Regions from separate parts of the Lactobacillus sp. W8172 genome, predicted to be linked through region 1. Evidence: predicted binding sites of a transcription regulator. Region 1 holds the regulator's gene; the other holds the start of a gene.
The links. Region 1 encodes HrcA, which represses chaperone genes, less so after heat shock. Its sites were predicted from a motif close to TTAGCACTCNNNNNNNNNGAGTGCTAA; they were not measured.

Region 1 (15,517 bases):
ATGAAGAAAAAGAACTGAACTTAAGAAAAGCTGAACTTGATCGTCTTGCTGCTGGGGTCAGCGGGGTAAAGCGGACTACGGGACAGCACCCCGCTGGTATAGTAGTAGTGCCAGATGATATGGACATTTATGACTTTACACCAGTCCAATACCCTGCCGATGATGTGAATGCTGCATGGAAGACGACTCATTTTGATTTTCATTCAATCCACGATAACATTTTGAAATTTGATATCTTAGGTCACGATGATCCGACGATGATCAGAATGTTGCAAGACTTATCTGGTGTTGATCCATTGACAATTCCGCCTGATGATCCTGGTGTTATGTCATTGTTCTCGAGTCCTGATATCTTGGGTGTCACTCCAGAACAAATTCAATCAAAAACTGGTACTTTGGGTGTTCCAGAATTTGGAACCAGATTTGTAAGGGGGATGCTCGAAGAAACCAAGCCGACCACATTTTCTGAACTACTTCAAATTTCTGGCCTTTCGCATGGTACTGATGTTTGGTTAGGCAATGCTGAGGAGCTAATTAACAATGGTACGTGCAAGTTGAAAGACGTAATCGGCTGTCGCGATAATATTATGATGGACCTTATCCACTGGGGTATAAAACCAGAAACAGCATTTTCAACAATGGAGTCTGTTCGTCGTGGCCGCGGAATTAGTGATGAAGACATGGAAGTTTTGAAGCAAAATGATAAAATTCCAGACTGGTATATTGAATCTTGCTTGAAAATTAAATACATGTTCCCTAAGGCGCATGCAACAGCCTATATCCTTATGGCTTTAAGAATTGCTTGGTTTAAGGTTTACTATCCTGAAATATATTACACTGCATACTTTTCTGTGCGTGCTGATTTGTTTGATCTTGTGGCAATGAGTCACGGTAAAAATACAGTAAAAAAAGCAATAGCAGACATTCAGGAAAAAGGAAATGATGCTTCTGCTAAAGATAAGAGTTTATTGACTGTTTTGGAAATCGCTAATGAATGTTTAGAGCGGGGAATAAAAATCAGGATGGTTGACATCAATGAATCAGAAGCTACAAACTTCAAAATTATTGATCAACACACTATTTTGGCCCCATTCAATGCTGTTCCTGGGTTAGGGAACAATGCAGCTAAGCAAATTGTTGCGGCCAGAGCAGAGCAAGAATTCTTATCAAAAGAGGATTTGGCAAAAAGAGGTAAGGTTTCGCAAACAATTATGGACTATCTGGAAGAAAATGAGGTCTTGGAAGGGATGCCAGACCAGAACCAGTTATCACTTTTTTGATTTTTGCAGAAGAAATATAAATATGATATACTGTTAAAAGAAGTTCGAATAAATGATTCGGAGTGAGCAGGTTTTGCTCACTCTTTTTATTACGGAGGAAAGTACTTGGCGAAAGTTGAAGATTCTGTACTTGCAGAAATCAAACCAATCATTGAACAGCGCAATGATGAATTTGTTGATATTGAATATGTTAAAGAAAAGGGTCAAAATTATTTAAGAATATATGTTGATCGCGAAAATGGAATTGATATGGATGAAATTGCTGGCCTTAGCGAATTGATTTCTGAAAAACTCGACGAAATCACACCAGATCCTTTTCCTGATCCATATATTTTAGAATTATCATCTCCTGGTATTGAGCGTCCTATCAAAACTGAAAAAGATTGGAAAAAGGCGCTTAATAACTATATTCATGTCGGCCTTTACCAAAAAATTGAGGGCGAAAAAGAATATGAAGGTACTCTGAAAGCCTTTAATGACGAAGAAATCGAACTTGAAGTAAAGGTAAAAACAAGGCGGAAACAGTTAACTATTCCCCGGAAGTTGATTGCAAGCATTCGTTTTGCAATCGAATTTTAGAAAGGCTGATTAAAAACTTATGTCTAAAGAAATGCTAGAGGCCTTTGCGACTCTAGAAAAAACCAAAGGTATAAAACAAGATGTGATTGTTGAGGCTATCGAAGCAGCACTTGTTGCAGCCTATAAGAAAAACTATAATCAAGCAACTAACGTGGTAGTTGAATTTGATGAACGTAAAGGTGATTTTAAGTTAATGACTGAAAAGGAAGTTGTCGATGAAGTTCACGATGACCGACTTGAAATCAGCTTAAAAGATGCTTTGACAATTAATAAAGCTTATGAAGTTGGAGATAAAATCCGCTTTGAAGTTGCGCCAAAGAATTTTGGTCGAATTGCCGCACAGACTGCTAAGCAAGTTATTATGCAACATTTACGTGAAGCGGAAAGAAATCATATTATTGATGAATATTCGCAATATGAAGATGAATTGATTACTGGGACCGTGGAAAGACGTGATAATCGCTTCGTTTATGTTAAAATTGGTAATGTCGAAGCTGTTATGCCACGTAATGATCAAATGCCAAATGAAAATTATAATCCGCAAGATCAGATACGTGTCTTGGTAACTCATGTTGGTTCAGACACCAAGGGAGCACAAATTACGGTTTCACGTACTGCTCCAGACATGGTTAAACGTCTATTTGAACAAGAAGTTCCTGAAATCTATGATGGGACTGTTGAGATAGTTTCAATAGCTCGTGAGGCTGGCGATCGAACAAAAATTGCGGTAAAATCTAACGACCCTAATATTGATCCAGTCGGTACCTGTGTTGGCCAACGTGGTGCTCGTGTGCAAAACGTTGTTAACGAACTCGGTGGTGAAAATATTGATGTTGTCAAATATGAAGAGGATCCTTCAGATTTTATTGCAAACGCGTTAAATCCAGCAGAAGTCATTGCTGTTCAGTTTGGTAATGAAGAAGACGAAAAAAGTGCACTTGTAATCGTTCCTGATTATCAATTGTCACTTGCCATTGGTAAAAAAGGTCAAAATGTTAGATTAGCTGCAAGATTAACTGGTTACAAAATTGACATTAGACCAGAATCTGAAGTTGAATTTGTTGATGAAAACACAGCTGAAGCTAACCAAGAAAATGCAGAAGCTGAAACAGAGGAAATTGTTGATTCAGTTGCTGACGGCATAGATGAAGATATTTCGGCTGAAGCTGTTGATCAAGATGATGTTGAAATTGAAGACTCTGTGGATAGTGACGAAGAGGCTGATCAAGAATAAAGCGAGGGGTGAGTTCTTTTGAAAAAAAGAAAAATTCCAATGCGAAAAGATCTATTAACAAATAGTATGCAACCGAAAAAAGAATTAGTCCGTGTCGTAATTGATAAGGAAAAAAATATTTCGGTTGATCCTACTGGGAAACAGCCAGGCAGAGGTGCATACGTATCTTTAGATCCGAGCAAAATAAAATTTGCCCAAGAAAAAGGGTTATTAGATAAAAGCTTAGGTACAAAAGTACCTGAGTCCTTTTACGAAGAACTCTTTTCTTATGTTGATCATCAAAAAGCAAGAAAAGAATTGTTTGGTGATAAATAAATTTGCAAAATAGAACAAAAGCATTAAATTTACTTGGGCTATGTGAGCGAGCTGGAAAAATGGTTTCTGGTGTAGATATCGTTCTTGCTTCACTAAAGTCGCAAAAAGTAAAAGTAGTTATTTTGGCTAATGACAGTCATGCAGACACCTGCGGAAAAGTCACTAGAGTTGCTAAGCAAAATGACGTAACAGTAATAGATGATTTTAGCAGCGATGAAATATCACATGCGGTAGGCAAAAACCGAAAAGTATTGGGAATTACTGATACAGGTTTTGGTAAAGCACTAATACAAAAAATACATAAAGGAGTGTGATTTGATGACTAAGAAAAGAATTTATGAAATTGCAAAAGATTTAGGCATCGATAATAAAGACGTGGTCAAAAAGGCGAAAGACCTTGGCTTTGATGTAAAAAATCATATGTCATCACTAGAAGATTCTCAGGTGAATCAATTGAAGGGTAGTTTTAGCAACCCCGCTCCCGCTAAAAAGCAAGAGAAGCAAGCCAATAAAAAGAGCAGTAAAATCAAAATTTCTGTCACTTCAATTCGTAAAAACGAAAAGAACCACGAAGAAACCAAAAATACTAATGGCCCTCGACGTAGCAATAATCGTAAAGCGAATAACCGTAGTCAACAAAATCAAGACCGTTCTAAGCAAGCTACTAATCAGAATCACGCGCAAAAAGTTACCAAACCAGCTGCTCAAGATTTGCTAAAACAGTTGAAACAAAAGCAAAGAGTTGAACAAAGTTCATTAAACAAGCAGACAGAAAAAGCGCGCGAGTCATATCATAAAGATATAAATAAGCCTGATAGTACAAAAGAAGAAAAGAAATCAACTGAAAAAACAGAATCTACTGTTTCAAAAGTAACTAAGGTGGAGAAAACAACGTCTACAGTAACTGGTCCAAAAATCATTAAACCATCACCAGCCAGATTGAAGCAAAATCAAGAAACTTCTTCTAACCAAGTTAGAAAAATTGACAATGCTGCAGCTCCTGAACCTGCTAAAGATGAAAAAAGACGCGGTAACGGTCATAATTCCCGCAACGCAGGAAAACCAGGACGTAAGGGTAAAAATCAGTCATTTGGCAATAACAGCAATGGTTTCTCAAAACGTCAAGAGAAGCGCAAGAATAAAAATAAAAAACATCAGGTTGAGCAAGTGCCTAAAAAGCAGCCAACTCAAAGAAAAGAGCGTCCATTACCAGAGACTCTTGTATACGAAGTAGGAATGAATGCCCAAGACTTAGGTAAAATTTTACACCGTGAACCTGCTGAAATTGTTAAGAAATTGTTCATGCTTGGTGTGATGACCAACCAAAATCAATCATTAGATAAAGATGCAATTGAATTAATTGCTGCAGAATATGGTATCGATGCTGAAGAGAAGGTACATGAAGACATAGCTGATATCGACAACCTTTATAGTAAGCGGATGGAAGCATCTAAGGAGTCGAAACATCAACACAAACGTCCACCAGTTGTCACAATCATGGGTCACGTTGATCATGGTAAGACAACTTTACTTGACCGTTTGCGTCATACTCATGTTACTGATCATGAAGCAGGTGGTATCACGCAGAAGATTGGTGCATATCAAGTCAGAATCGATAACCAACCAATCACATTCTTGGATACCCCAGGACACGCTGCATTCTCAAACATGCGTGAACGTGGTGCTGAAGTAACTGATATTGTTATCTTAGTTGTTGCTGCAGACGATGGTGTAATGCCACAAACTATTGAGGCCATTGACCATGCTAAAAGTGCTAAGGTTCCTATTATTGTAGCCATTAATAAAATGGATGCTCCAGGTGCAAATCCACAACACGTTACTGAACAGTTAATGAAATATAATTTAATTCCTGAAGATTATGGTGGCGACACAATTTTCGTCAATATTTCTGCTAAAACTGGTGAAAATGTTGATGAATTGTTGCAGATGATTTTATTACAGGCTGATATGATGGAATTAAAGGCTGACTCCACACAAATGGCAATTGGTACTGTAATTGAAGCACGTTTATCTCGTGGTCGTGGTCCTGTAGCCGATGTTCTTGTTCAACAAGGAACTTTGCGTACAGGTGATCCAATTGTTGTCGGTAACCGCTTTGGTCGTGTCCGTGTAATGACAAATGACCGTGGTCGTCAAGTAGAAAAAGCAACGCCGTCAATGCCAGTTGAAATCACTGGATTGAACGATGTTCCTGAATCAGCTGATAAGCTTGTTGTCTTTGAAGATGAAAAGACTGCTCGTAGTGTTGGTGAACAGAGAGCACAACAGGCATTGCAACAATCACGTGAAAACGTTCAACATGTTACTCTTGACAACTTGTTTGATACGATGAAGAAAGAGAACATGAAGGAAGTTGACGTCGTTTTGAAGGCCGATGTTCAAGGTTCAGCAGAAGCATTACAACAATCACTTGAAAAGATTGAAGTTGAAGGCGTTCGCGTTAATATTATTCACGCTGGTGTAGGTGCTGTTAATGAATCAGACGTTACACTTGCTGGAGCTTCTAACGCATTTATCATTGGGTTCAATGTTCGTCCAACGGCAACTGCCAAATCACAGGCCGAAGCTGATGGTGTTGATATTCGTTTGTACAGTATTATCTATAAAGCAATTGATGATGTTAAGGCCGCTATGCAGGGTATGCTTGAACCAACATACGAAGACAAGGTTGTTGGTAATCTAACTGTTCGTGAAACTTGGAAGGTTTCAAAGGTTGGTACAATTGCCGGTGCATTTGTTGATTCAGGTTACGTTTCTCGTGATGCTGATGTCAACTTAATACGTGATGGCGTGGTTATTTACTCAGGTAAAGTGGCTTCTCTGAAACGCTTTAAAGATGATGCCAAAATTGTTAAGCAAGGATTTGATTGTGGTTTAACCATAGAAGGCTACAATGATATTAAAGTAGGCGATGAACTTGAAGCCGTTGAGCAACAAGAGGTAAAGCCTAACAACTAGTTTAACTAGGAGGAAAACATGAAACACAGAGTAGGTCGTGTTGAAGGAGAAATCCTCCGTGAATTAACTAAAATTTTGCGGAAAAATATTCGTGATCCGCGTGTAAGTGATGTTACAATTACAGCAGTTGAATGCACTAATGATCTATCATATGCAACTATTTATTACAGTATTCTTTCTGAAAGTGTTAAAAAGGAAGAGGAAGCTGCAGCTGGTTTAGAAAAGGCAAAAGGGATGATGAGACACCTGTTAGGACAAGTGTTGACAGTCTATAAAGTTCCTGAGCTGATTTTTAAACGCGATAATTCAGTTAAATATGGTAGTAAAATTGACCGTTTGATTGCTGAAGTAAAGAAGCAAGATGAGGATCGCAATAATTAATTAAGAAGCGCTTGCGAGCGCTTTTTTTATGGAATAGGAAAATATGATAAACGGAATTTTAGTAATCGACAAAGATAAAGGCATGACAAGTGCTGATGTTGTCTATCATTTGCGAAAAGCATTACATATCAGAAAAATTGGTCATGCTGGTACACTAGATCCAGATGTGACAGGTGTACTGCCAATTGCAATTGGCCAAGCTACTAAGCTAATTGAATTAATGCACACACAGAATAAAAAGTATGAAGGCACAGGAATTATTGGTTATGCGACTGATAGTTATGATGTAAGTGGGACAGTTTTAGAAAGTGAAAAAATCACAGCCCCAATTTCAAAGGAAGCTATCCAACAAGCAATGCAAAGCTTTGTGGGAGAAATTGAACAGGTTCCGCCAATTTATTCCGCTGTTCGAGTTAATGGTAAGCATTTATATGAATATGCCCGTGCCGGTATTGAAGTAGAGCGACCAAGGCGGCAGGTGCAAGTTTATCAATATGATATTAAAAATGATCCAACCTTTGATAAGGAAAAAGGTGAGGAAAGTTTTGACTTTCAGATTGAATGTAGTAAGGGCACTTATGTCAGGTCTCTGGTCAACGATCTTAAAACTGAATTGAATGTTCCTGCAGTTATGGAATCATTGAGAAGAACTGCTAGTTCAGGTTTTGACTTAAGTCAAGCAGTTAAACTGGATGAAGTAATTAATGCACCTGGAAAAATTACCGATTTTATTCAACCAATTGATGCTTTTTTCAAGGATTATGAGTATATTAACTTGAATGATCAACAATGGCCTAAAGTTAAAAATGGTAATGCAATAGTTTTGAAAACGAATGCAAAAAAAGTTGCGTTAAGGTACAATAATAGCATTAAAGCAATATACGAAAAGGATGACCATATGTATCATCCGTTTTTAATGCTATTACAAAACCAATAAGATGAAATGAAGGCTTTATTGTGCAAATTATCCATTTAACTTATCCAATTAAGGAGAATATTTTTCCTACTAAGATTGTGCTTGCTTTGGGCTTTTTTGATGGCGTACATCGTGGTCATCAACATTTAATTAGAACTGCCAGAGAAAAAGCAACTGAGAAAAAGCTTCCTCTTGCAGTGATGACATTTGACCTTCATCCAAAATCAGTTTATCAAGGAGCAGATGTTAGCTATATCGACAGCCTAGAAGAAAAAGCATACAAAATGGAAAAATTAAATGTCGATTATCTTTTGGTAATGCATTTTAGTGATGCTTTTTGTAAGTTAAGTGCTCAGCAATTTATTGATGAAATTATTGTGAAACTTGAAACAGATACAGTCGTTGCTGGATTTGATTATACCTATGGTCCAAAAGACGTAGCAAATATGGAAAATTTTCCTAAGTTTGCTAAAGGCAGATTCGATATCGTCAATGTGCCACAGCAGTCATATGGTGGACAAAAAATTGGTTCTACTGAAATAAAAAAAGCCATTGTTAATGGTGACATAGAACTAGCTAATGAACTTCTTGGCTTTCCATATATGATGTCTGGTAAAATTGGTCATGGTTTGCGCAACGGGCATAAACTAGGTTTTCCAACTGCTAATTTGGTTTGGCAAGATAATAAGGTTATTCCAAAAATTGGTGTTTATGCCACAAAAACAAAGATTGATGGGCATTGGCATGATTCAATGACTAGTGTTGGATATAATGTAACGATCAGCGATGGAAAAAAAGTTTTAATTGAATCAAATTTATTTGGCTTTGATGAAGAAGCCTATGGCAAAAAAATGGCTATCAAATGGTACAAGTATACACGTGGTGAGATTAAATTTGCTAATTTGGATGATTTGAAGAAACAAATGGAAGCAGACGAGACCGAAATAAAGGCTTATTTTGCTCAGCAAAGTTAATTTTAGGTAAACAGTAATTCAAGTTAAAATTAATTGCGAAAAAATTAGCACTCAACTTGACATTCTGCTAAAAGCTAGTATCATAATAATTGTTAGCACCAAAAAAGTATGAGTGCTAAAAGTGAGGGCGATATTTATGTTGACCGAACGTCAAGAATTAATTTTAAAAACAATTATTAATGATTTTACTCAGACGCATGATCCTGTTGGCTCAAAAACAGTGATGAATCAGTTACCGATGAAAGTCTCAAGTGCGACAATTCGAAATGAAATGGCTGCGCTTGAAGATAAGGGTCTTCTTGAAAAAACACATCTTTCAAGTGGACGAATTCCGTCGATGGACGGTTATCGGTACTATTTAGACAACTTGCTTGAGCCACTTAAGATACCATCCTCTGTTTACAAGAGAATTGTTAGTCAACTTGATCAACCATTTCATCAAGTTAATGAAATTGTTCAAGAAGCAGCAAAGATTTTATCTGATTTGACTAATTACACAGCTTTTGCAGAAGGGCCAGAAAATAATGATATCACAATAACTGGTTTTAGAATTGTCTCTTTAATTAATAGACAAGTGATGGCAATTTTAGTTACTAGTGATGGTGATGTTCACAACCAAGTTTATAACTTGCCACGTAACATCAGTGGTGATGAAATTGAAAAAGCAGTTCGAATGATTAACGATGAGTTAATTGGTAAAACGCTAAATGAGGTTACATCATCTTTGCTTAATCGAACTTTGGGTAAGAAGCTTGCTAATTCTCATGCAAGTGACTTACTTGAGTTGGTTGAAGACGTCATTAAAGATGCTACAAGTGAGCAAATGTATGTTGATGGTCAGATTAATTTACTTAATAATACTTCTTTGGATGATGTCTCAAGTTTACGCTCTGTTTATGAGTTAATTGATCACAATGATTTGATTTCAGATATGGTTGATCAATGTATGAACTCAGACAGTGGTAGGTATCCAATTCGTGTTAGTTTGGGTTCAGATTTGCCAAGTGATTTACTTAAGGACTATAGCCTGCTCACTGCGGAATATAGTGTTGGTTCACATGGTAAAGGCGTAATTGCTTTACTTGGTCCTAACAATATGCCATATTCGCAAGTAATTGGTCTTTTGGAATATTTTAGAAATGAACTTGCTAAGAAACTACTTGAGTATTATGGTAGATTCAAATAAAGGAGGTTAGCCGTGAGTAAAGAAAAATATGCTAGTGAAAAAGATCTAAACAAAGATCAAACTAAAGCTGAAGAAAAAAAGTCTGATACAAAGGCTAATACTACAGATAAAAGTAAGAAACCTGAGACTTCAAAAAAGCTTGAAACAGAATTAGCAAAAATAAAAGAAGAACAAAAAGAACTAGAAGACAAGTACCTTCGTAGTCAAGCGGAAATGCAGAATATGCAGAACCGCTACAACAATGAACGTGCTCAATTGATTAAGTATGAGTCACAATCCTTAGCTAAAGATATTTTACCAGCAATGGATAACTTAGAAAGAGCATTGGAAACTAAGGTAGATGATGAGGCGTCGCGTCAACTTAAAAAGGGTGTTCAAATGACCTTGGATGCGCTTGTTAAAGCCATGAAGGATCATGGAATTAGCGAGATTGATGCTGAAAAAGCACAGTTTGATCCGAACTTACATCAAGCAGTTCAGACTGTTGCAGCTGAATCCGATGATCAAAAAGATCATGTCGTTCAGGTTCTACAAAAGGGATATTTATATAAAGATCGCACATTAAGACCAGCAATGGTTGTTGTTGCTCAATAATTGAAAGGATGATTATTAATGTCAAAAGTTATCGGTATTGACTTAGGAACTACTAACTCAGCAGTTGCAGTTCTTGAAGGAAAAGAACCTAAGATTATTACTAACCCAGAAGGTAACCGTACTACTCCATCTGTTGTTGCTTTTAAAGATGGTGAAATTCAAGTTGGTGAAGTTGCTAAGAGACAAGCAATCACCAACCCAAACACAATTTCATCAATCAAGCGTCACATGGGTGAAGCTGACTACAAAGTTAAAATTGGTGATAAAGCTTATACCCCTCAAGAAATTTCAGCAATGATTTTGCAATACATTAAGAAGTTTTCTGAAGACTACTTAGGTGAAAAGGTTACTGAAGCTGTTATTACAGTTCCTGCATACTTCAATGATGCACAACGTCAAGCAACTAAGGATGCTGGTAAAATTGCTGGTTTAGATGTTAAGAGAATCATCAACGAGCCTACTGCTTCTTCACTTGCTTATGGTCTTGATAAAGATGCAGAAGATGAAAAAGTTTTAGTATACGACCTCGGTGGTGGTACTTTCGATGTTTCAGTTTTGCAATTAGGTGATGGCGTCTTCCAAGTATTGTCAACAAACGGTGATACTAACCTTGGTGGTGACGACTTTGATAACAAGATTATCGATTGGCTAGTTCAAAACTTTAAGGATGAAAATGGTGTTGATCTTTCTAAAGATAAGATGGCTTTGCAGCGTCTAAAGGATGCTGCTGAAAAGGCTAAGAAAGACTTATCTGGAGTATCTTCAACTCACATCTCACTTCCATTCATCTCAGCAGGCGAATCAGGTCCACTTCACCTTGAAACAGATTTAACTCGTGCTAAATTTGATGAATTAACTGCTGATTTGGTTGACCGTACAAAGATTCCATTTGATAATGCATTAAAGGATGCAGATTTAACTGTAAATGACATTGACAAAGTTATCTTAAATGGTGGTTCAACTCGTATTCCAGCTGTTCAAGAAGCGGTAAAGAGATGGGCTGGCAAAGCCCCTGATCACTCAATTAACCCTGATGAAGCTGTTGCCTTAGGTGCCGCAATTCAAGGTGGTGTCATTTCAGGTGACGTTAAGGATGTTGTTTTACTTGATGTTACTCCACTTTCACTTGGTATTGAAACCATGGGTGGTGTCTTCACTAAGTTGATCGAAAAGAACACAACTATCCCAACTTCAAAGAGTCAAATCTTCTCAACAGCTGCTGATAATCAACCAGCCGTAGATGTTCATGTTTTACAAGGTGAACGTCCAATGGCTGCAGATGACAAGACTTTAGGTCGTTTTGAATTAACAGATATTCCTGCGGCTCCTCGTGGTGTTCCTCAAATTCAAGTTACTTTCGATATCGACAAGAACGGTATCGTTAACGTATCTGCTAAGGATATGGGTACTGGTAAGGAACAAAAGATTACTATCAAGAGTTCATCTGGTTTGTCTGATGAAGAAATTCAAAAGATGCAAAAAGAAGCTGAAGAGCATGCTGAAGAAGACAAGAAGAAGAAAGAAGAAGTTGATCTTCGTAACGAAGTTGACCAATTAATCTTCTCAACTGAAAAGACTTTGGATGATGTTAAGGATAAAGTATCTGAAGAAGATACCAAGAAAGTCAAAGATGCTCTTGAAGCTTTAAAGAAAGCTCAAAAAGATAACAACTTGGACGAAATGAAGACCAAGAAGGATGAATTATCTAAGGTTGCTCAAGACTTGGCTGTTAAGCTTTACCAAGCTAATGGTGGTGCTCAAGGTGCTGAAGGCCAAGCTGGTCCTCAAAACCCTGGTTCACAAGATGGCAATTCAACAGGTGGTTCTGCTGACGAAGGTGAATTTCATAAAGTAGACCCAGACAAGTAAAGGGTTTATAATTAAATAAATTAGAAAAGAACTGCCGCAATAGTAGTTCTTTTCTTTTGTAAAGTAAGGAGCTTTTAGATGGCACAAGAAGATTATTATGACGTGCTAGGTGTTAGTCGTGATGCCAGTGATAAAGAAATCAACTCTGCTTACCGTAAATTAGCTAAAAAGTATCACCCTGATATAAACCATGAGCCAGGTGCTGAAGAAAAGTATAAGAAAATTAATGAAGCTTATGAAGTTCTTCATGACCAACAAAAGCGTGCACAGTATGACCAATTTGGTTCTGCTGGTGTAAATGGTCAAGGTGGCTTTGGCGGTGGAGCAGGTCAGGGCTATGGTGACTTCAGTGGTTTTGGTGACTTTAGCGATATTTTCGGTGATATCTTTGGTAATGGTGCGCGTCAGCAACACGTTGATCCAACTGCACCTACTAGGGGCGAAGATTTAGATTATACTTTAACCATTGATTTTATGGATGCAATTACTGGTAAGAAGACTCAGGTTTCATATACTCGTAGCGAAACCTGTTCAACCTGTCAGGGTAGTGGCGCTGAAAAAGGAACACATCCAACAACATGTGACAAGTGTCAAGGAACTGGTTATATGACCATTACGCAACAGTCTTTAGTTGGTGTTGTACGAAGACAGACAACGTGTGACAAGTGTCATGGCCGTGGTGTAATTATTGAGCATCCATGTCAGACATGTCATGGTAATGGTGTTGTTGATGGCAAGAATACGATTGAAGTTAATATTCCTGCAGGCATTGATAACGGCCAACAATTGCGCTATGAAGGTCAAGGTGAAGCTGGTAAAAATGGTGGACCTTACGGGGACCTATACATCAGTTATCGAATTAAGCCTTCAAAAGAATTTGAACGTAGTGGTAACACAATTTATACAACAGTACCGATTTCATTTGCACAAGCTACTTTGGGTGATGAAATTAACGTTAAAACCGTCCATGGTGAAAAGAAGTTGAAGATTCCTGCTGGTACTCAGCCAAATAAGAAGTTCACTATACATGGTGAAGGTGTACCATACTTACGTGGTAACGGTAATGGTGACCAAGTAACCACGGTTCTGGTTCAAATTCCTAAGTCAATTAATGAAAAACAAAGAGAAGCACTGGTTGAATTTGTCAAAGCCGGCGGAGGATCAATTACCCCACAGGAGAAGGGTTTCTTTGAACGCTTAAAAGATAAATTACAATAAACTATCAAAGCAATGAGTTTAATAACTTGTTGCTTTTTTGTTTAAGCGGGATTAAAAGATTAGCTGAGATGACAATTAAAAGTTTTATCCCTTTTAGCGAATTTGCTATAATAGGAAAGATAGAGTAAAGGGTGCAATTTATGGATATTAAAAAATTACAAGATTATCAAGAACACATTCGCAATTTTTCTATTGTGGCACATATTGATCACGGAAAATCAACAATTGCTGATCGAATTTTAGAGCTGACTGATACAGTTTCAGAGCGACAATTAAAAAATCAAATGCTGGATGACATGCCACTTGAGCGTCAACGTGGTATTACCATCAAAATGAACTCTGTAGAAATTAAGTATCATGCAAAAAATGGTGAAGACTATATTTTCCACTTAATTGATACACCAGGTCACGTCGATTTCTCTTATGAGGTTTCGCGTTCTTTGGCCGCCTGTGAAGGAGCACTGTTGGTTGTAGATGCTTCTCAGGGTGTTCAAGCACAGACTTTAGCTAATACATATTTAGCAATTGATGATGATTTAGAAATTTTGCCAGTAATCAATAAAATTGACTTACCTTCCGCAAATCCAGAGCAGGCTAAGGAAGAGATCACTGAAATGCTAGGTCTAGACGCTTCGGACGCTGCCGAGGTTTCTGGTAAGACTGGACAGGGAATTGACGAATTACTCGAACGGATCGTAAAGGATATTCCTGCTCCGTCAGGTGATTTAGAGGCTCCTCTTAAAGCGTTAATTTTTGACTCAAAGTACGATGATTATCGCGGCGTAGTTCTTTCCGTTAGAATAGAAGAGGGAACAGTAAAACCTGGCGATCAGATTAAGATTATGAATACCAACCAAGAGTATGAAGTTACTGAAGTTGGTGTCTCAAGTCCTCATCCAGTTAAAAAAGATTTATTGATTGCTGGTGATGTTGGTTACTTAACGGCTAATATTAAATCTGTTCGAGAGACACGAGTGGGTGATACGATTACTTCAGCTGAACACCCCACTGCAGAACCTCTTCCTGGCTATCGTCAAATACCACCAATGGTATACTCTGGTATGTATCCAGTTGACAATGCTAAATATGACGACTTAAAAGAAGCTCTCCAAAAGCTGCAGTTAAATGATGCTGCATTGGAATTTGAACCAGAAACTTCAACTGCTTTGGGATTTGGATTTAGATGTGGTTTTCTTGGCTTACTACACATGGATGTGGTTCAAGAACGGTTAGAACAAGAATTTGATTTGGATTTAATTATGACCGCGCCTTCGGTTGATTATCATGCAATTATGAATGATGGTTCAACCAAAGTAATTGATAATCCAGCCGATTTGCCATCAGCAGGAGAATATAAGGAAGTTCAAGAACCTTATGTTAAGGCTGAAGTAATGGTTCCAAACGATTTTGTCGGACCAGTAATGGAACTTTGTCAACGTAAGCGTGGCGAATTTGTCACAATGGATTATCTTGATAAATACCGTGTCAATGTGATTTACAATATGCCACTTGCTGAAATAATCTATGACTTCTTTGACGATTTGAAATCTTCGACTAAAGGTTATGCATCACTTGATTATGAAATTACGGGATATCGTGCAACTGATTTAGTTAAAATAGATATTTTGCTTAATAAGCAGGTAATTGATGCATTGAGTTTTATTGCGCATAGGGATGAGGCACAAGATCGTGCACGTCAAATGACCTCTATGCTTAAGAAGCTGATTCCGCGGCAAAACTTTGAAGTTGATATTCAAGGAGCAATTGGTGCAAAAATCATTTCACGTGCTACAATTAAGCCTTATCGAAAAGACGTTACCTGGAAAATTCACACGGGTGACCCAGACCGTCGTGCTAAGTTATTAGATAAGCAAAAACGTGGCAAGAAACGAATGAAAGCCGTTGGTCGTGTAGAGGTACCACAAGATGCTTTCATGGCTGTCTTACGAATGAATGATGACGATTTAAACTCTAAATAATAAATTGTTTAAC
Region 2 (15,517 bases), on a different contig from region 1:
CACAATCGATGTACGCAAACAAGTGCGATATTATCTTCCAAGCTGCTGGTTCAGCTGGTAACGGTGTTTTCCAAGAAGCCAAAGCTCACAACCAAGCACATGCTGCTAGTCAAAAAGTTTGGGTAGTTGGTGTCGACGTTGACCAAGAAAACATGGGACAGTATAAAGACAAAGATGGCAAGAAAGACAACTTTACCTTAACTTCTGTTTTAAAGGGCTTGGATGTTGCCACTAAATCTTTAGCAGATGATGCAGTTAAGGGCAAGTTCCCTGGTGGCAAGCACCTTGTTTATTCTTTAAAGGGTAACGGCGTTTCAGTTACAAAGGGTAATTTATCACCAAAAGCTTGGAGTGCAGTTCAGAAATCTAGGGCTGATATCTTAGCTGGTAAAATTACTGTAGCCGGAGATTAATCGCAAATAATCAAGTAATAGGAAACTCTTTGTGTTTTAATATACAAAGAGTTTTTTATAGAAAGAAATATAAGCAAAATGGAAAATACGACGAATGTAATCGAGATGAAGCATATTGTCAAAGATTTTAATGGCTTTAAAGCAAACAATGACATTAATCTAACTTTGCGCAAAGGAGAAATCCTAGCTCTTCTTGGTGAAAATGGTGCTGGCAAGTCAACCTTGATGAGTATTTTGTCTGGTTTGCTAATGCCAACTTCTGGTGAAATTGATGTTCGTGGTCAAGAAGTTGAAATTAAAAATCCGACTGTTGCCAAGAACTTGGGAATTGGAATGGTTCACCAACACTTTATGTTGATGGAATCATTCACGGTTTTAGAAAATATTATTTTAGGTCATGAAACTACTAAGGGACCAAAGCTAGATTTTAAAAAGGCGCAACAACAGATTGAGGAGTTGTCGCAACGCTATAATTTGAACATTGATTCCAAAAAGAAGGTTAGTGAAATTACAGTTGCGCAGCAACAACGAGTAGAAATCCTTAAGGTGCTCTACCGTGGTGCTGATATCATGATTTTTGATGAACCAACTGCTGTTTTGACCCCGCAAGAAATTACGGAATTTATTCAAATTATTAAAGAGCTAGCTAAAGAAGGTAAGTCAATCATTCTGATTACGCATAAGCTTGAAGAAATCAAGCGTGCTGCAGATCGGGTTACGGTTATCCGTGCAGGTAAGAGTGTTGGTACTTTTGATGTTAGCGATGTAACTAATAACCGCTTGGCTGAATTAATGGTCGGCCGTCACGTTAACATGAAGCTGGACAAGCCTAGTGCTGAAGTAGGGAAAACTACACTTAAAGTTAGTGACCTTAAGGTTAAGAACAAGCAAGGTATTCTAGCATTAAAGGGCTTGTCATTTAACCTGCGTGCTGGTGAAATTTTGGGTGTTGCCGGGATTGACGGCAACGGACAAGACGAATTAGTACGAGCTTTGACGGGAATGCAACATGTTGATTCTGGCAAGATAAGCATTAATGATGAAGATATGACCAATCAAAAGGTACGAAAAATCACCGAAAAGGGTGTTTCGTACATTCCTTCTGATCGGCAAAAATATGGTTTAATTTTGCCATTTTCAATCTCGGATAATCTGGCGTTACAGAATTATTATCATCAACCGTATTCAAGCCACCATGTAATGCACTACGATTTAATTCATCAACATGCCGATGAGTTGATTAAAAAGTTCGATATTAGAACGACTGGTAGCAGTTTGCCAGTAAGTGACTTATCCGGTGGTAATCAACAAAAGGTAATTATTGCACGTGAATTAGATCTCGACGGTGATTTGATTATTGCCTTTCAGCCTACTCGTGGCCTTGATGTTGGTGCAATCGAATATATCCACCAGCAACTCTTGCTTGAACGTGCAAAAGGAAAAGCAATTTTGCTAATTTCTTATGAATTAGATGAAATTATGCAATTGTCTGATCGAATTATTGTTCTTCATGATGGCGACATTTCTGGTGAAGTTAAGCCGGAAGAAACAAGCGATGAAGAATTAGGCTTGTTAATGACTGGCATTAAGAAAGAAGGCAACGCTCTTGCTTAAAGTAACACCAAAAACGAAAAAAATCTTAGTACCACTAATTTCTATTTTTGCTGGTTTTCTAGTTGGTGCATTGATTATGTTGATCTGGAGCTATAATCCGTTTGAAGCATATTCATCAATGTTCTCTAGTGCTTTAGGCAACATGAATGGAATTGGTGAAACAATCCGTGAAGCGACGCCGCTTATTTTTACTGCAATTGGTTTTGCCATTGCTTCAAGTGCCGGCTTCTTTAATATTGGTTTGCCTGGTCAGGCACAAGCCGGTTGGTTAACCTCAATCTGGATCGTACTTGCTAATCCAAACATGCCAAAAGTTATCTTACTGCCATTAGCAGTTATTGCCGGTGCCCTTGCTGGTGCTGCTGTAGCTGGTGTTGCCGGTTGGCTGCGTGCACAATTTGGAACAAATGAAGTTATTACTACTATCATGCTGAACTACATTGTGCTCTATTCCTGCCAGTACTTGATGCAACAAGTTATGTCTAGCAAATTGAGAATTGATACCGACACAACTAAGACAATTACTGCTAACGGTAGTTTGAAAATTGATTGGTTAAGTTCAATGTTTGGCGATTCTAGAATTAACGCAGGTATTTTCTTAGCCTTAATTGGTGTTTTCATTTACTGGTACTTAATGAAAAAGACAACGACTGGTTTTGAGATTCGCTCAGTTGGTGCTAATCCATATGCGAGTCGCTATGCCGGAATGTCAACGAAAAAGAATATTATCTACTCAATGCTTCTTTCAGGTGGTTTTGCTGGCTTAGGTGGTGTTGTTCAGGGACTTGGAACCTACCAAAACTACTTTACCCAGACTACTAGTTTGGACATTGGTTGGGATGGTTTGTCTGTTGCGCTACTTGGTGGCGGAACTGCAATTGGTATCTTGCTGGCAGCCATTTTGTTCTCAATTTTGAAAATCGGTGGCCTAGGAATGCAAACAATAGCTGGTATTCCTTATGAAATAGTTTCGATTGTAATTGCGGCAATTATTTTCTTTGTGGCAATTCAATATGTCATTGGACTTTTATTTAAGGCTCGTAAAGTATCAGTTGAAGAGTCTGAACAAAAGACGGACGGCACTAGCCCTGCAAATACAACATCAACTGAAGGAGGACAAAGGTAATGAATTTAGTTGGAATATTATCTTTATTGGTTTCGTCAACTTTTGTTTACTCTACGCCACTAGTTTTTACAGCCCTAGGCGGAGTTTATAGTGAAAACTCTGGTATTACTAACGTCGGTCTTGAAGGTATCATGACGATGGGTGCTTTTTCTTCAGTTGTTTTCAATCTGACCTTTGCTTCAACTTTTGGTAAATTGACACCATGGTTAGGTTTATTAGTTGGCGGCGTTGTTGGCTTGCTATTTTCATTATTGCATGCCGTAGCAACGATTAATTTCCACGCTGATCACGTAATCAGTGGTACTGTGCTTAACTTAATGGCACCCCCATTAGGCGTCTTTTTAGTAAAAGCAATTTATGATAAAGGACAAACTGAAAATATCACTCAAAGCTTTGGTTACTTTAGTTTTCCTGGTCTTGCTGATATTCCAGTCATTGGACCAATTTTATTTAAAAACACTTCTGCTCCTGCTTGGGTAGCAATTATCGTTTCAATTATCCTTTGGTGGGTATTGTATAAAACGCGCTTTGGTTTGCGTTTACGTGCTTGTGGTGAAAACCCACAAGCAGCCGACACCATGGGTGTTAATGTCTATGGGATGCGCTATGCTGGTGTTCTGATTTCTGGCTTTTTAGGCGGAATTGGTGGTGCTGTTTTTGCTCAAGCAATTTCCGGTAACTTTTCAATTTCGACCATTGTAGGTCAAGGATTCATGGCTTTAGCAGCAATGATTTTTGGTAAATGGAACCCAATTGGTGCGATGCTTGCATCACTGTTCTTTGGTTTTGCTCAGAGTATCAGTATTATTGGTAATCAATTACCATTTTTCAACCATATTCCATCCGTTTACATGCAGATTGCACCATATGTAATCACGATTGTGATCCTAGTTCTGTTCTTTGGTAAGTCAGTTGCACCAGCTGCTGATGGTCAAAATTATATTAAGTCGAAATAAGGAGAAAAATGAAAGAATTCTATTTCAATCACGATGGTAATATCGATGATTTAGTATCATACCTATTGTTTTTACAAGCACCAGAAATTAAGTTGCTTGGTGTTGGTGCAATCGATGCCGACGGTTATGTTGACCCATCAGTTGAGGTCTGCCGTAAGTTAACCGATCGTTTTAATACACGCGGTGATAAACTAGAAGTTGCTAAGTCAAATTCACGTGCTGTTAACCAGTTTCCTGAAGCTTGGCGGACAGCATCGTACTCTTTCAATTCATTACCAATTTTAAATGAATCAGGAAAAATGGTTACCAAGGAAGCAGACCAACCTGCTCACTTAGACATGGTCACTAAGCTCGAAAATGCTACTGCGCCTGTAACTGTTGTTATGACAGGTCCATTGACTGACTTGGCTCGTGCCCTAGATGCTGCGCCTGAAATTGAATCAAAAATTGAAAAACTTTATTGGATGGGTGGCTCTCTTGATGGTCACGGAAATGTTGTTCAAGTTAATGCAGATGGCACACAAGAATGGAATGCATTCTGGGATCCATACGCTGTTGAGCGTGTACTAGCTTCAAATATTCCAATGGAAGTCATTGGCCTAGAAAGTAGTGAAGAACTACCGCTAACAAATGAATTGAAGATGCACTGGGCAGGTTTACGCAAGTATCCAGCTGTTGATTTAGCTGGTCAAGCTTATAGTCTTCTGGTTAATCCACCAATTCAAACAGCTCAACTATACTTTTGGGATATTTTAACTGTTATCAGTGCACTTTATCCTGAAGTTGTTTTAACAGCAGAAAAACGTAAGGTAAAAGTTATTACTAAGGGAACTGCTGCTGGCCGAATGGAAGAAGATCCAAATGGCCGTGAAATAACTTTAGTAACTAAAGCAGACAAAGATTTATTCTTCAAGAAGTTTGACGAATTACTTATGCGTGCAAAATAATAAACAAAAAGAGTGAAGTTCATAATTTTGAACTTCACTCTTTTATTTTGCCTATTTTTAGTTTAAGCGATTGAATCCCAAGCAGGAAGATCTGTAATTGGGCCTTCTGTCAAGGCAAGCTGTTCAGAAGTTAAGTACTTCTTGTGTACGACAACTTCGTAGACGTAGTCCTTGAACCAGTCATTATTCATAACGAAGAAGCCCTTGTCCCCGTTTTGTTCGCCCCATGAGTTTTCAACTTTCCATTGACGAATATGACCGTTATCTTCATCAACACCAACTAGCGTCATAGCGTGAGTAGCTGAACCAGCACCAGTACGCAATCTGTCAGCCTTAGACATTGTTAAATTAACGCCAAACAACTCGTTGAATTTGTATAGATTGTTATCAAGGTAACCTGCCTTACGGTCACTTTGTATACCAACATCATTACCAAACCAAACAGCTTCACCGTCTTTTAATTGGTTAACTGCGTAAGTTTCCAAAAACTCCATCGGCAAGTTTAGGAACTTGATTCGGCAGACACCTTCAACGTTGTCAGCGAATGGTAAGCCGTAGAGCTTGTTGTATTCATGATCAGGTGCATTTGTTAATACAACGTAGTCATCAAAGTCAACATCGCCCATGTACTTGTGCAAAAATTCGAGTGGAGTTAAGTCTTTATCTAAGTGATATTTCTTATCGTCATCACGATATTCCAAATCGAATTTCTTTGGTGGTTCACCAACGGCAATTGCTGTCATTTGGTAAACTTCGCCTAAAAATTGTTCACGTGCTTTTTCGACTTCTTCGTCTTTTCCTTCTTGCTTTAATTTACGCAAAACCAAAGCGTCTTTCTTCAACTTGTCACCCAAAGCCTTACCCAAGGCACTGGTATTATTAGCGTTGAAACTTTCCGGCATTGCATAGGAAGGTACAACACCATATTTTTCAATCAAAGCAGCCCCCATGTGGAAATGACCGCCATCTTGACCGGCCCCTTCTAAAATAGCTCTAACTGTCCGTGAGTTGAGGGGCTTGTCTGCTGTATCCAAGATGTTGTCATAAAAAATGTTTGCACGCTCGATTTTGTCCCAGAAGAAGTTATAACTTTGTGAGAAAGTAAAATTCTTACAGTTATGCTTTTTACCAAAGTTGTGGCGCAAAATATTTAATGTGGCGAATTCCCAGCAACGACCAGATTGACGCTGATTAGTAACATTTTCTGTGTCTAATTCTGTAGAGAAAACACGAGTTAGTTCACCTTGTACACGTTCATTGTAAGCAGCAGCTAACACACCACTTTTTTGGGTTGCACGTGCAACTACTTGATTTTTAGGGTTTTGATTAAAATTGTCCGTAAACTTTTCTAGTTCTTGGACAGTAACTTGATGTCCCATAGATAATTCTCCTTTTTTAATCTAATTTTAAATTACTTTCTATTCTAATCTAAAAGAAAAGTGGGTTCAATAGCTGAACCCACTTTAGAGAATTATTTGTATTGGCAACTTATCTAGAACTTCTTGCAATTAAAATATAAATAAGCTAATCAATTTGAATTGAATTATCACTTTGATCAGAACTTTGTTTTGGTAAAGTAATAGTCAATACACCATTATCATACTTTGCACTGATCTCACTTGCAACTACATTTGGTAATCTAAAGCTACGAGAAATGTGACCATCGATTCTTTCACGATGAATAAGGCTGTTGTCCTTGGACATATCTTTAAATGATTTTCTTGAGCCTGAAACGCTTAAAATACCATTATTGTAGCTTAGATTAATATTGCTCTTATCCATTCCTGGCATATCAACTTTAATCACATATTCTTTATCGTTTTCAATTACATCTGATTGCATTAATTTGGCAACATTAGTATCGTCAAAAAACTTTCTAGGAAGATCAAACCAATCATTCATTGCATCAAATAAGTCATTACGACGATTCATCATATCATTTGCCATAATTTAAAACTTCCTTTCAATTTTTTGTTTTCAATTTAGTTAAATATGTAAGTGAAGACTTTCATTTCTTCCTTACAATTAATATTATAGTACCATTATTCGAAAAGTGAACAATTTTTAGCACTTTTCTTCGTCGAGTGCTAAAAATCGAAGGAAAATGCTGATATATCAAGGAAAAAACTTGTGGAAAATTTTTATAAAAAAGTAAAAAAGGAGATAAAACTTTGGTTTATTATCAGAAAATGACGCCAACAGGCTACCAAAAAATTGAAGAGGAAATTGCTCGTTTAAAAAAGGACCGACCAAGACGAATCAAAATTTTGCAGGAGGCCCGATCACTTGGTGATTTATCGGAAAATACCGAGTATACAGAGGCTAAGAGAGACTTGGGGCACCTGCAAAGTCGTTTGCGCTACCTTGAAAAGCAATTGAAGTATGCTGAAGTAATTGAAAAGAACGATGATGGCAAAGTTGATTTAGGTAAAACAGTAACGCTTCGTTTTGATGATGATGAAGAAACAGAAAAGTATCAGATCGTTGGACGAATGGAAGCTGATATTGCCGAAGGCAAAATTTCCTTTGACTCACCTTTGGGCCAGGCGATAAATAAAAAAGAAGCTGGCGCAGTAGTAAATGTGGCAGCCCCTGCGGGTGAATACCAAGTGACAATTCTTGCAGTCGAATAAAAAATTCTTGCTTAACCAAACTCTTGTTTGTATAATTTATAATACAAACAAGAGTTCGGAGTGGAAGTGGTGAAAAATGTATGATTATCGTTATGAACCTCATAATGTAGTGTTTATGATTGATAATAAATCGTTTTTTGCTAGCTGCGAAGCAATTGAATTAGGTCTTAATCCAATGAAGGCGGTATTGGCAGTTGCGTCTCATCAGCAAGATGAGGAAAGTTACGGTTCTGGCTTAATCATGGCTGCTTCGCCCTTAGCTAAGGCAAAATATGGTCTAAATAATGTAATGCGGGTTCGTGATGTTCCTAACAAAAAAGAGGCACCTGACTTAATTTTGGTGCCTCCGCATATGAACTTATATATTAAGCGCAGTACGCAGATACTTGAAATCTTTCGTCAATTTGCGGCTGATGAAGATATTCATCCCTATTCCATTGATGAAAGCATGATTGACATGACAAAATCGTGGCATCTATTTGGCGATGATCCATATTTAGTTGCACGTAAGATACAGCTTGAGATAAAAAATAAACTTGGTTTCTATACCACATGTGGAATAGGGGAAAATCCCTTATTGGCTAAATTATCAATGGATATCTCAGCTAAGCATCGTCACTCAATGATTGACTATTGGCACTACATTGATGTTCCAGATACTATCTGGCAGATTAAAGACATGGAAGAAGTCTGTGGCATTGGCAAACGCACAGCAAAGCATTTGCGCCGGCTTAACATTAATAATATGTATGAACTAGCACATTCAGATCCTGCAATTCTAAAAAAAGAGTTTGGCGTAATGGGCGAGCAGTTATTTGCAATGAGTTGGGGTGTTGACCGAAGCATTATTAGAGAACGTTATTTTCCCAAAATGAAAAACTATGGCAATTCGCAAATTTTGACCAGAGATTATACTGATCAGCGTGAAATAGAGATTGTCTTGCGTGAAATTAGTGAACAAGTGGCAGCTCGGATTAGATCACATAGAGTGCAGACGGGATGCATTAGCTTAATGGTGAACTTTTCAAAATATCGGCTTAAGGGCAAACGGAAAGGCTTTAACGTTCAGCAAAAAGTTTGTCCAACTAATGATAATGATGCAATTGCAGCAGAAGTGCTTGCCCTTTTTCGCAAAAACTGGCATGGAGAAAGGGTTCGTGCCTTAGGCGTGAGTTGTGGCGACTTGCATCCCGATAATTACCAACAATTAACCTTTTTTGTGCAACCAAGTCAACAGATTAAAAAGAAAAAAATTGATCAAACAGTTGATCAAATAAGACAAAAATATGGTTTTACAAGCTTAGTCAAGGCGTCAAGCCTGCTTCATGGTGCAACCGCAATTAAGCGTAGTAGCTTAGTTGGTGGCCATAATGGCGGTAATGCTTACGACTAGTGCTTAGTCTTTCTTAATTGAAAAATGGTGCTGGTGTTTCATAAAGTAGTCTTTTTTTGCTATAATATGGAATTTGTAGGGTACACAAAGAGATAGGGGTAATTGATAGTGAATACACCAGCATCAAGACAGGGTAACCTAATACGCTATATTTTCTATTTAATTGGTTATTTGATGGTTGCCGGCGCGTTCAAACTGGTTACGATGAATTCACCAATTCACATCTGGGATTTGATTTTGTTTATAACCATTTCTTTGATGGTGTTGCTATTTTTCATTTACCGGTTTAATCGTGAGCAACGCTTTTTCGATAGAAGCTATTCTGGTTCCTGGCTTAATAACTTTGGCTTAATTATTGCTTCAACAATTGTTATAACAGTTTTACGCATTTTTGTTTCGTGGTTGCAATCAACTGGAAAATTAAAAATGTATCATTTTCAGATTGCTTATTTGCATCATGAATCGACTTTAGCCTATTGGTTTCTCTTATTGGCGTTGGGTGTGGTTATACCAGTTTTACAGGAATTCTTGATTACTGGGTTCTTGTTCAATTACGCTTTTCGCAAAAACACAGTAATGACAGCAGTTTTGGGTATTATTGTTTCAGGCGTTTTGTTTAGTTTGCTAAACTGGCAAGATTCAATTGCGCTTTTGCTAGTTAATGCGCTTTTTGGCGCAATATTTGCATGGTCGTATCTGCATACCCAGACAATTTGGATGCCAATCTACTTGGCGGTCCTAAATAGCGTAATTCTAATTATTATGACTTAAGCAAAATAGCATAAAACAAAAAGGCAACGATGATTAATCGTTGCCTTTTTCTTGTTAAGCGGATAGCGTGAATCGAACCCGCATCTTCAGCTTGGGAAGCTAACGTTCTACCATTAAACTATACCCGCATTACTCAAATAGTTTACCATGTTTCTTTTTTGAAACCAAGCACAGATTTGGTAATTAGCTTATGAAGAAGTTGAGGTTATTTTAAAAAGATACTTACTGCCGTTGAGGAAGCTTGGCACTTGTAAACTGAAAGTGACTACGATCAACTAGGGATGAAAAGTCCTGAAAGAGCCACTGACGCAATTCGCTAGGTTTGATCACTAGCGGCATCCGATCGTGCACTTTGGCATATTCTGCTGACGGTTGTGTGGTAACCATTGAAAAATGGTCTTTTTGATAGATGCCTGCAATCAACGTTAATGGTTCATTGGCAGTTTGGAAATAATAGCGCTCATGATATTCATGGTTGTTAGAAGCAACATAAGTTTCACGACTGGATTCAAAAAACTGGCTGGCAATAATGATGCACCGATATTTAGCAAAGGAAGAATCCCACATTGACTTCTTTTGCTCAAAAAACCGTTCAACGCGCGCGTTAAAAAGCACCTTTTGGTGGTCAAATGGACTAGGGTAACCCCAAATTTTTGCCTGGAGTTGAAGCTGATCATTTTGGTATAGCAACACTGAAGCGGCCCCTTTTGGAAAAACTGCCTGATTTTGTGGTAAGTTCTTATCGGGTTCAATTAATGGTAGGTTTAAGTCATTTGCTAAGTATTTTTTAATATCTGCTAAGGTAGGCAGCTGAAATTGATTGCACATTTTATCCTCCATGTTTAATCATTGCTTGATTTTTGGTAGAATTAACTATAATTATTACATTAAAACAAATTTTAAGTTTTCAGAAAGGTAAAAACCATGGCTAAAAAAGTTATTTTGACGGGTGACCGTCCAACCGGAAAGCTCCACGTTGGACATTACATCGGTTCCTTAAAAAATCGGGTAATGCTACAAAATTCAGGGGAGTATCAGCCTTATATCATGATTGCTGATACACAAGCATTAACTGATAATGCCCGCGATCCCGAAAAAATCCGTAATAGTCTCATTCAAGTTGCATTGGATTATTTGGCTGTTGGCATTGACCCTGAAAAATCAACTATTTTTGTGCAATCCCAAATTTCTGCTCTATTTGAATTGACAGCATATTATATGGATCTTGTGACTGTGGGTCGCTTGGAGCGTAATCCAACAGTTAAGGCTGAAATTAAGCAAAAGAACTTTAATGATTCCATTCCGGTTGGCTTTCTGAACTACCCAGTTTCGCAGGCAGCCGATATTACGGCGTTCAAGGCAACACTAGTGCCAGTTGGTGATGACCAAGAGCCAATGCTTGAGCAGGCACGTGAAATTGTTCGCACCTTTAACCGCGTTTATGACTGCAATGTTTTGGTTGAACCAGAAGGTTACTTTCCTGAAAAAGGTCAGGGTCGTTTACCAGGACTTGATGGTAACGCCAAAATGTCAAAATCTTTAGGTAATGCGATTTATCTATCAGATGATTCTGAAACTGTTCAGAAAAAGGTCATGTCAATGTACACTGACCCTAATCACATTCATGTTGAAGATCCAGGCAAGGTTGAAGGCAACACTGTTTTCACTTACCTCGACATTTTCGATCCTGATAAGAATAAGGTAGCGCAATTAAAGGAAGATTACCAAAAAGGCGGCTTGGGTGACGTCAAAATTAAGCGCTACTTAAACGAAGTGCTTGAAAACGAATTGGCACCAATTCGCCAGCGCAGAGCAGAATATGAACAAAAGCAAGATGAAGTTTATGAAATGCTAATCGAAGGCTCGGAAAAAGCCAACCAGGTTGCAAATCAAACCTTAAGTGAGGTAAGGGATGCAATTGGTCTGAACTATTTTAAGAGGTAAAAAAGATGCGTGATCGGATTCCTTGGAAGCAATATTTTATGATGCAGGCGTTGGTGATTGCCCAACGTTCCACCTGTGATCGTGCGCTTGTTGGTAGTGTTCTGGTTAAGGATAACCGGATAATTGGTACGGGCTATAATGGCTCTGTTACGAATGAACCACACTGCGATGATGCTGGCCACCAGCTGGTCGATGGGCACTGCGTCCGCACCATTCACTCCGAAATGAACTCGCTTATTCAGTGTGCCCGTAATGGTGTTTCAACTGATGGTACGGAGATCTATGTCACGCATTTTCCATGCTATAATTGTGCCAAGGCGCTGGTTCAAGCTGGAGTTAAGAAGATTAATTATTATTTTGACTATCACGACAGTCCGTTAACAATTGCACTGTTTAAAGATTGTGGGGTTCCTTATGAGCAAATTAAAATCGACCGAAATTACGTGGAGCAATTGGCACGTAAATTGGAAGATGCTGAAAACTAAGCTAGTAGCAGTTATTGCATTAATCAGTCTTTTTCTGACAACGACCGCTTTTTCAAATCCAGATTTACACGATAACTGTAATTTGGTAGAAAAAGAAACTAGCAAGTTAATTAAGGAGAAAAACAACCGCTATTTACAAACTAGTGAGCAACCTAAAATTATTGTGAAAACGGTCAACCGGGTTGATCATTTAACACCTAAGAAACTAAGCAAATATAAGCGTACTGTTTTTATTGTTGTGGGTTATAAGGACAAAAAGAAAAATGTTCAGATCTATTCCAGCAAGGATTTGCATAGTGCCTTTACTGCTGACATTAGGGGCAACATTATTCGATCACAATCTGATCAGCTTCGTAGCAACAATAAAAAAGAGTTTAATAAGGGTCTGCGGTTTGTTTTTAGGGCTTGCGCCACAACAATTGATCAGCGTTACCAATATGCACTAGATAAATATGATTTATCAAATGATGAACGTACGCAGCTCACGCATCCGCGCCGTCTGGCATTACCGATTGCCTTGGCATTAGTACTCGTAATCGGTGGGTTATTATATTTCTTCAAAACTAATATGCAACTAAAGAAATAAATTAAATAACTTGACTTAGCGCAGTTTGATATATTACACTCAATATGAAAATTAAATAGCAACAAATAAACTGTTAGGTGAGACTCCTACGTGAACATATGCTATCGCCCGGAAACATCCAGAGATGCCAACGAGTCAAATAGTTTCCGTCGACATAAGGCGGCAACCAGATAGCTAGCTCTAAGCTTACGTCACGTAGTGTTAAAACTGAACGACGAGTATTAATGATACCTTGTTTTAAAGGGGTCGCCAGCGGTATGTAGGCGGCCCCTTTTTAGTTTGTTTGAGTTCTTTGAAAAAAGGAGTGAGAATGATGCTGAGAAAACCAAATGAGGCAACCAGCAACAAGGATTTAGAACTGGTGAAGGCAATTGCCAAAGAAAGCAGGTCTGAAACTTTAGCTAGATTACATGCAAGTAGTGAAGGCTTATCCACTGAGCAAGCAGAAAAAAATCGTGAGGAGTATGGCGCAAATACAATTGAGTCCACCCAACACAATTCAAAATTGCGCTTTTTGGTAGAAGCCTTTATTACACCGTTTACACTGGTAATATTAGTTTTAGCTGCTTTGTCACTATGTACAGATTATATTTTTGTACCAGCAGGTGAAAAAGACTTAACTACCGTTTTAATCATGTTAATCATGGTATTTATTTCTGGAGTAACTAGTTTTATTCAAAATGTTAGGTCATCAAACGCAGTCGATTCGCTGCTCAAGATGGTTTCTGTAACAACAGACATTATCAGAGACGGTAAGGACCAAGAAATTGATACCAGCGAAGTGGTCGTTGGCGATATCATCAGACTGGCTGCAGGCGACATGGTTCCTGCAGATATGCGTCTTTTAAATAGTAAAGACTTGTTCTGTTCATCCAGTTCACTAAACGGTGAATCGAATCCAGTAGAAAAGATTGCGACTAAGAAACCAAAAATTGGTGCCGATCGAGATTACCTCGACTACCCTAATGTTCTTTACGAAGGGACCACAATTGTTTCTGGTTCCGGACTAGGCGTGGTTTTTGCCACCGGTGAACGGACCATGTTTGGTAAGTTAGCCCACGATATTTCACACAATGATGTCAAAAACACAGCTTTTGATGTCGGCATCAAAAATGTTTCTAAGCTGTTGATTATCATGACGGCAATTATTGCACCACTTGTTTTCATTATTAACGGCTTAACAAAGGGTGACTGGGTTAGTGCATTAATCTTTTCAATTGCAACTGCTGTTGGCTTAACACCGGAAATGTTACCGGTAATTGTTACAACCAATTTGGTTAAGGGTTCAATCGAAATGTCTAAAAAAGGCACGATTGTTAAGAAGATGAACTCGATCCAGAACTTTGGCTCAGCTGATATTCTGTGTACTGATAAGACCGGTACATTAACTCAAGATAAAGTGGTTTTAGAGCGTCACTATGACCTCAACCTGCACGAAAACCAACATATTTTGGAGTTAGGCTACCTGAATTCATACTATCAGACAGGAATGAAAAACTTGATTGATAAGGCAATTATTGAAGCTGCCGGTGATGAACTAGACATTAATGAAATTCAACGTGACTACAACAAAATTGACGAAATTCCGTTCGACTTTTCTAGAAGAAGAATGAGCGTGGTTGTGGAAAATTCTGACCGTGAGCACGGTGAACACCTTTTGGTAACTAAGGGTGCATCCGAGGAAATGATGGCTGTTTCGACTAAGATTGAGGTTGACGGACAGATTTTGCCACTCACTGATGAACGCAAGAAAAAGGTAATGGACAAAGTCAATGATATGAACGATGACGGTTTGCGGGTTATCATGATGGCATACAAGCGTAATCCAGCACCCGTTGGTGAATTCTCTGTTAAAGATGAGAGTGATTTGATTCTATGCGGCTTCCTTGCCTTTCTTGATCCACCAAAGGAAAGTGCTAAGGCTGCCCTTGCACGACTCAAGGATGATGGAATTACCGTTAAAATTCTAACGGGCGATAATGAAGCTGTTACCAGAACAGTTGGACTACAAGTTGGCTTGAACGTTGACACCGTCTATTCTGGTGCAGACTTAGAAGGCAAGAGTCCAGAAGAACTGGCAAAAATGGTGGAAGAGTGCAATATTTTTGTTAAGTTATCTCCAGAAGACAAAACCAACATTATAAACTTATTGAAAGACAACGGTCACACGGTTGGCTACATGGGGGATGGAATCAACGATGCCCCTGCAATGAAAGCCGCAGACGTTTCAATCTCAGTTGATACAGCAGTTGATATTGCTAAGGAATCAGCTGACATTATCTTATTACACAAAGATCTGAACGTACTAGAAACAGGCGTTAGAATTGGGCGTAAGGTCTTTGGTAACACTATGAAGTATATTAAGATTACCTTATCATCCAACTTTGGTAATATCTTGTCGATTATGGTTGCCTCTTCATTTTTACCATTCTTACCAATGTTGCCATTACAACTGTTAGCACTAGATTTACTGTATGGAACTAGCTGTCTATCGCTGCCGTTTGATGATATGTCTGATGAATTCTTGCGCGAGCCGCGTACGTGGTCAACGAAAAAGCTGCCAAAATTCATGTTCTACTTCGGACCAACTTCATCCGTTTTTGATATTTTGACGTTTGCACTGCTGTACTTCGTCATTTGTCCACATTT

Region 2: H3R21_RS04245 (Hsp20/alpha crystallin family protein) is a predicted target of HrcA. The motif match lies at 7,121-7,147, and genes of this name have one in related genera.

What each region holds. Positions count from the first base shown of each region.
Region 1 covers NZ_JACFPG010000001.1:194,920-210,436, forward strand. Annotated here, with positions in the region: gene H3R21_RS00910 (PolC-type DNA polymerase III) at 1-1,280, shown strand, start outside; gene rimP (ribosome maturation factor RimP) at 1,386-1,859, shown strand; gene nusA (transcription termination factor NusA) at 1,879-3,093, shown strand; gene rnpM (RNase P modulator RnpM) at 3,112-3,408, shown strand; gene H3R21_RS00930 (ribosomal L7Ae/L30e/S12e/Gadd45 family protein) at 3,411-3,722, shown strand; gene infB (translation initiation factor IF-2) at 3,727-6,387, shown strand; gene H3R21_RS00940 (ribosome-binding factor A) at 6,406-6,768, shown strand; gene truB (tRNA pseudouridine(55) synthase TruB) at 6,812-7,705, shown strand; gene ribF (riboflavin biosynthesis protein RibF) at 7,726-8,658, shown strand; gene hrcA (heat-inducible transcriptional repressor HrcA) at 8,795-9,844, shown strand; gene grpE (nucleotide exchange factor GrpE) at 9,857-10,438, shown strand; gene dnaK (molecular chaperone DnaK) at 10,457-12,307, shown strand; gene dnaJ (molecular chaperone DnaJ) at 12,386-13,525, shown strand; gene lepA (translation elongation factor 4) at 13,666-15,504, shown strand.
Region 2 covers NZ_JACFPG010000002.1:136,442-151,958, reverse strand. Annotated here, with positions in the region: gene H3R21_RS04275 (BMP family protein) at 1-413, shown strand, start outside; gene H3R21_RS04270 (ABC transporter ATP-binding protein) at 492-2,027, shown strand; gene H3R21_RS04265 (ABC transporter permease) at 2,020-3,153, shown strand; gene H3R21_RS04260 (ABC transporter permease) at 3,153-4,109, shown strand; gene H3R21_RS04255 (nucleoside hydrolase) at 4,118-5,056, shown strand; gene H3R21_RS04250 (C1 family peptidase) at 5,119-6,435, opposite strand; gene H3R21_RS04245 (Hsp20/alpha crystallin family protein) at 6,581-7,003, opposite strand; gene greA (transcription elongation factor GreA) at 7,228-7,689, shown strand; gene H3R21_RS04235 (nucleotidyltransferase) at 7,766-9,082, shown strand; gene H3R21_RS04230 (CPBP family intramembrane glutamic endopeptidase) at 9,191-9,853, shown strand; tRNA gene H3R21_RS04225 (tRNA-Gly) at 9,911-9,981, opposite strand; gene H3R21_RS04220 (SOS response-associated peptidase family protein) at 10,076-10,681, opposite strand; gene trpS (tryptophan--tRNA ligase) at 10,778-11,797, shown strand; gene H3R21_RS04210 (deaminase) at 11,803-12,282, shown strand; gene H3R21_RS04205 (TPM domain-containing protein) at 12,212-12,868, shown strand; M-box (ykoK) riboswitch at 12,931-13,095, shown strand; gene mgtA (magnesium-translocating P-type ATPase) at 13,182-15,517, shown strand, end outside.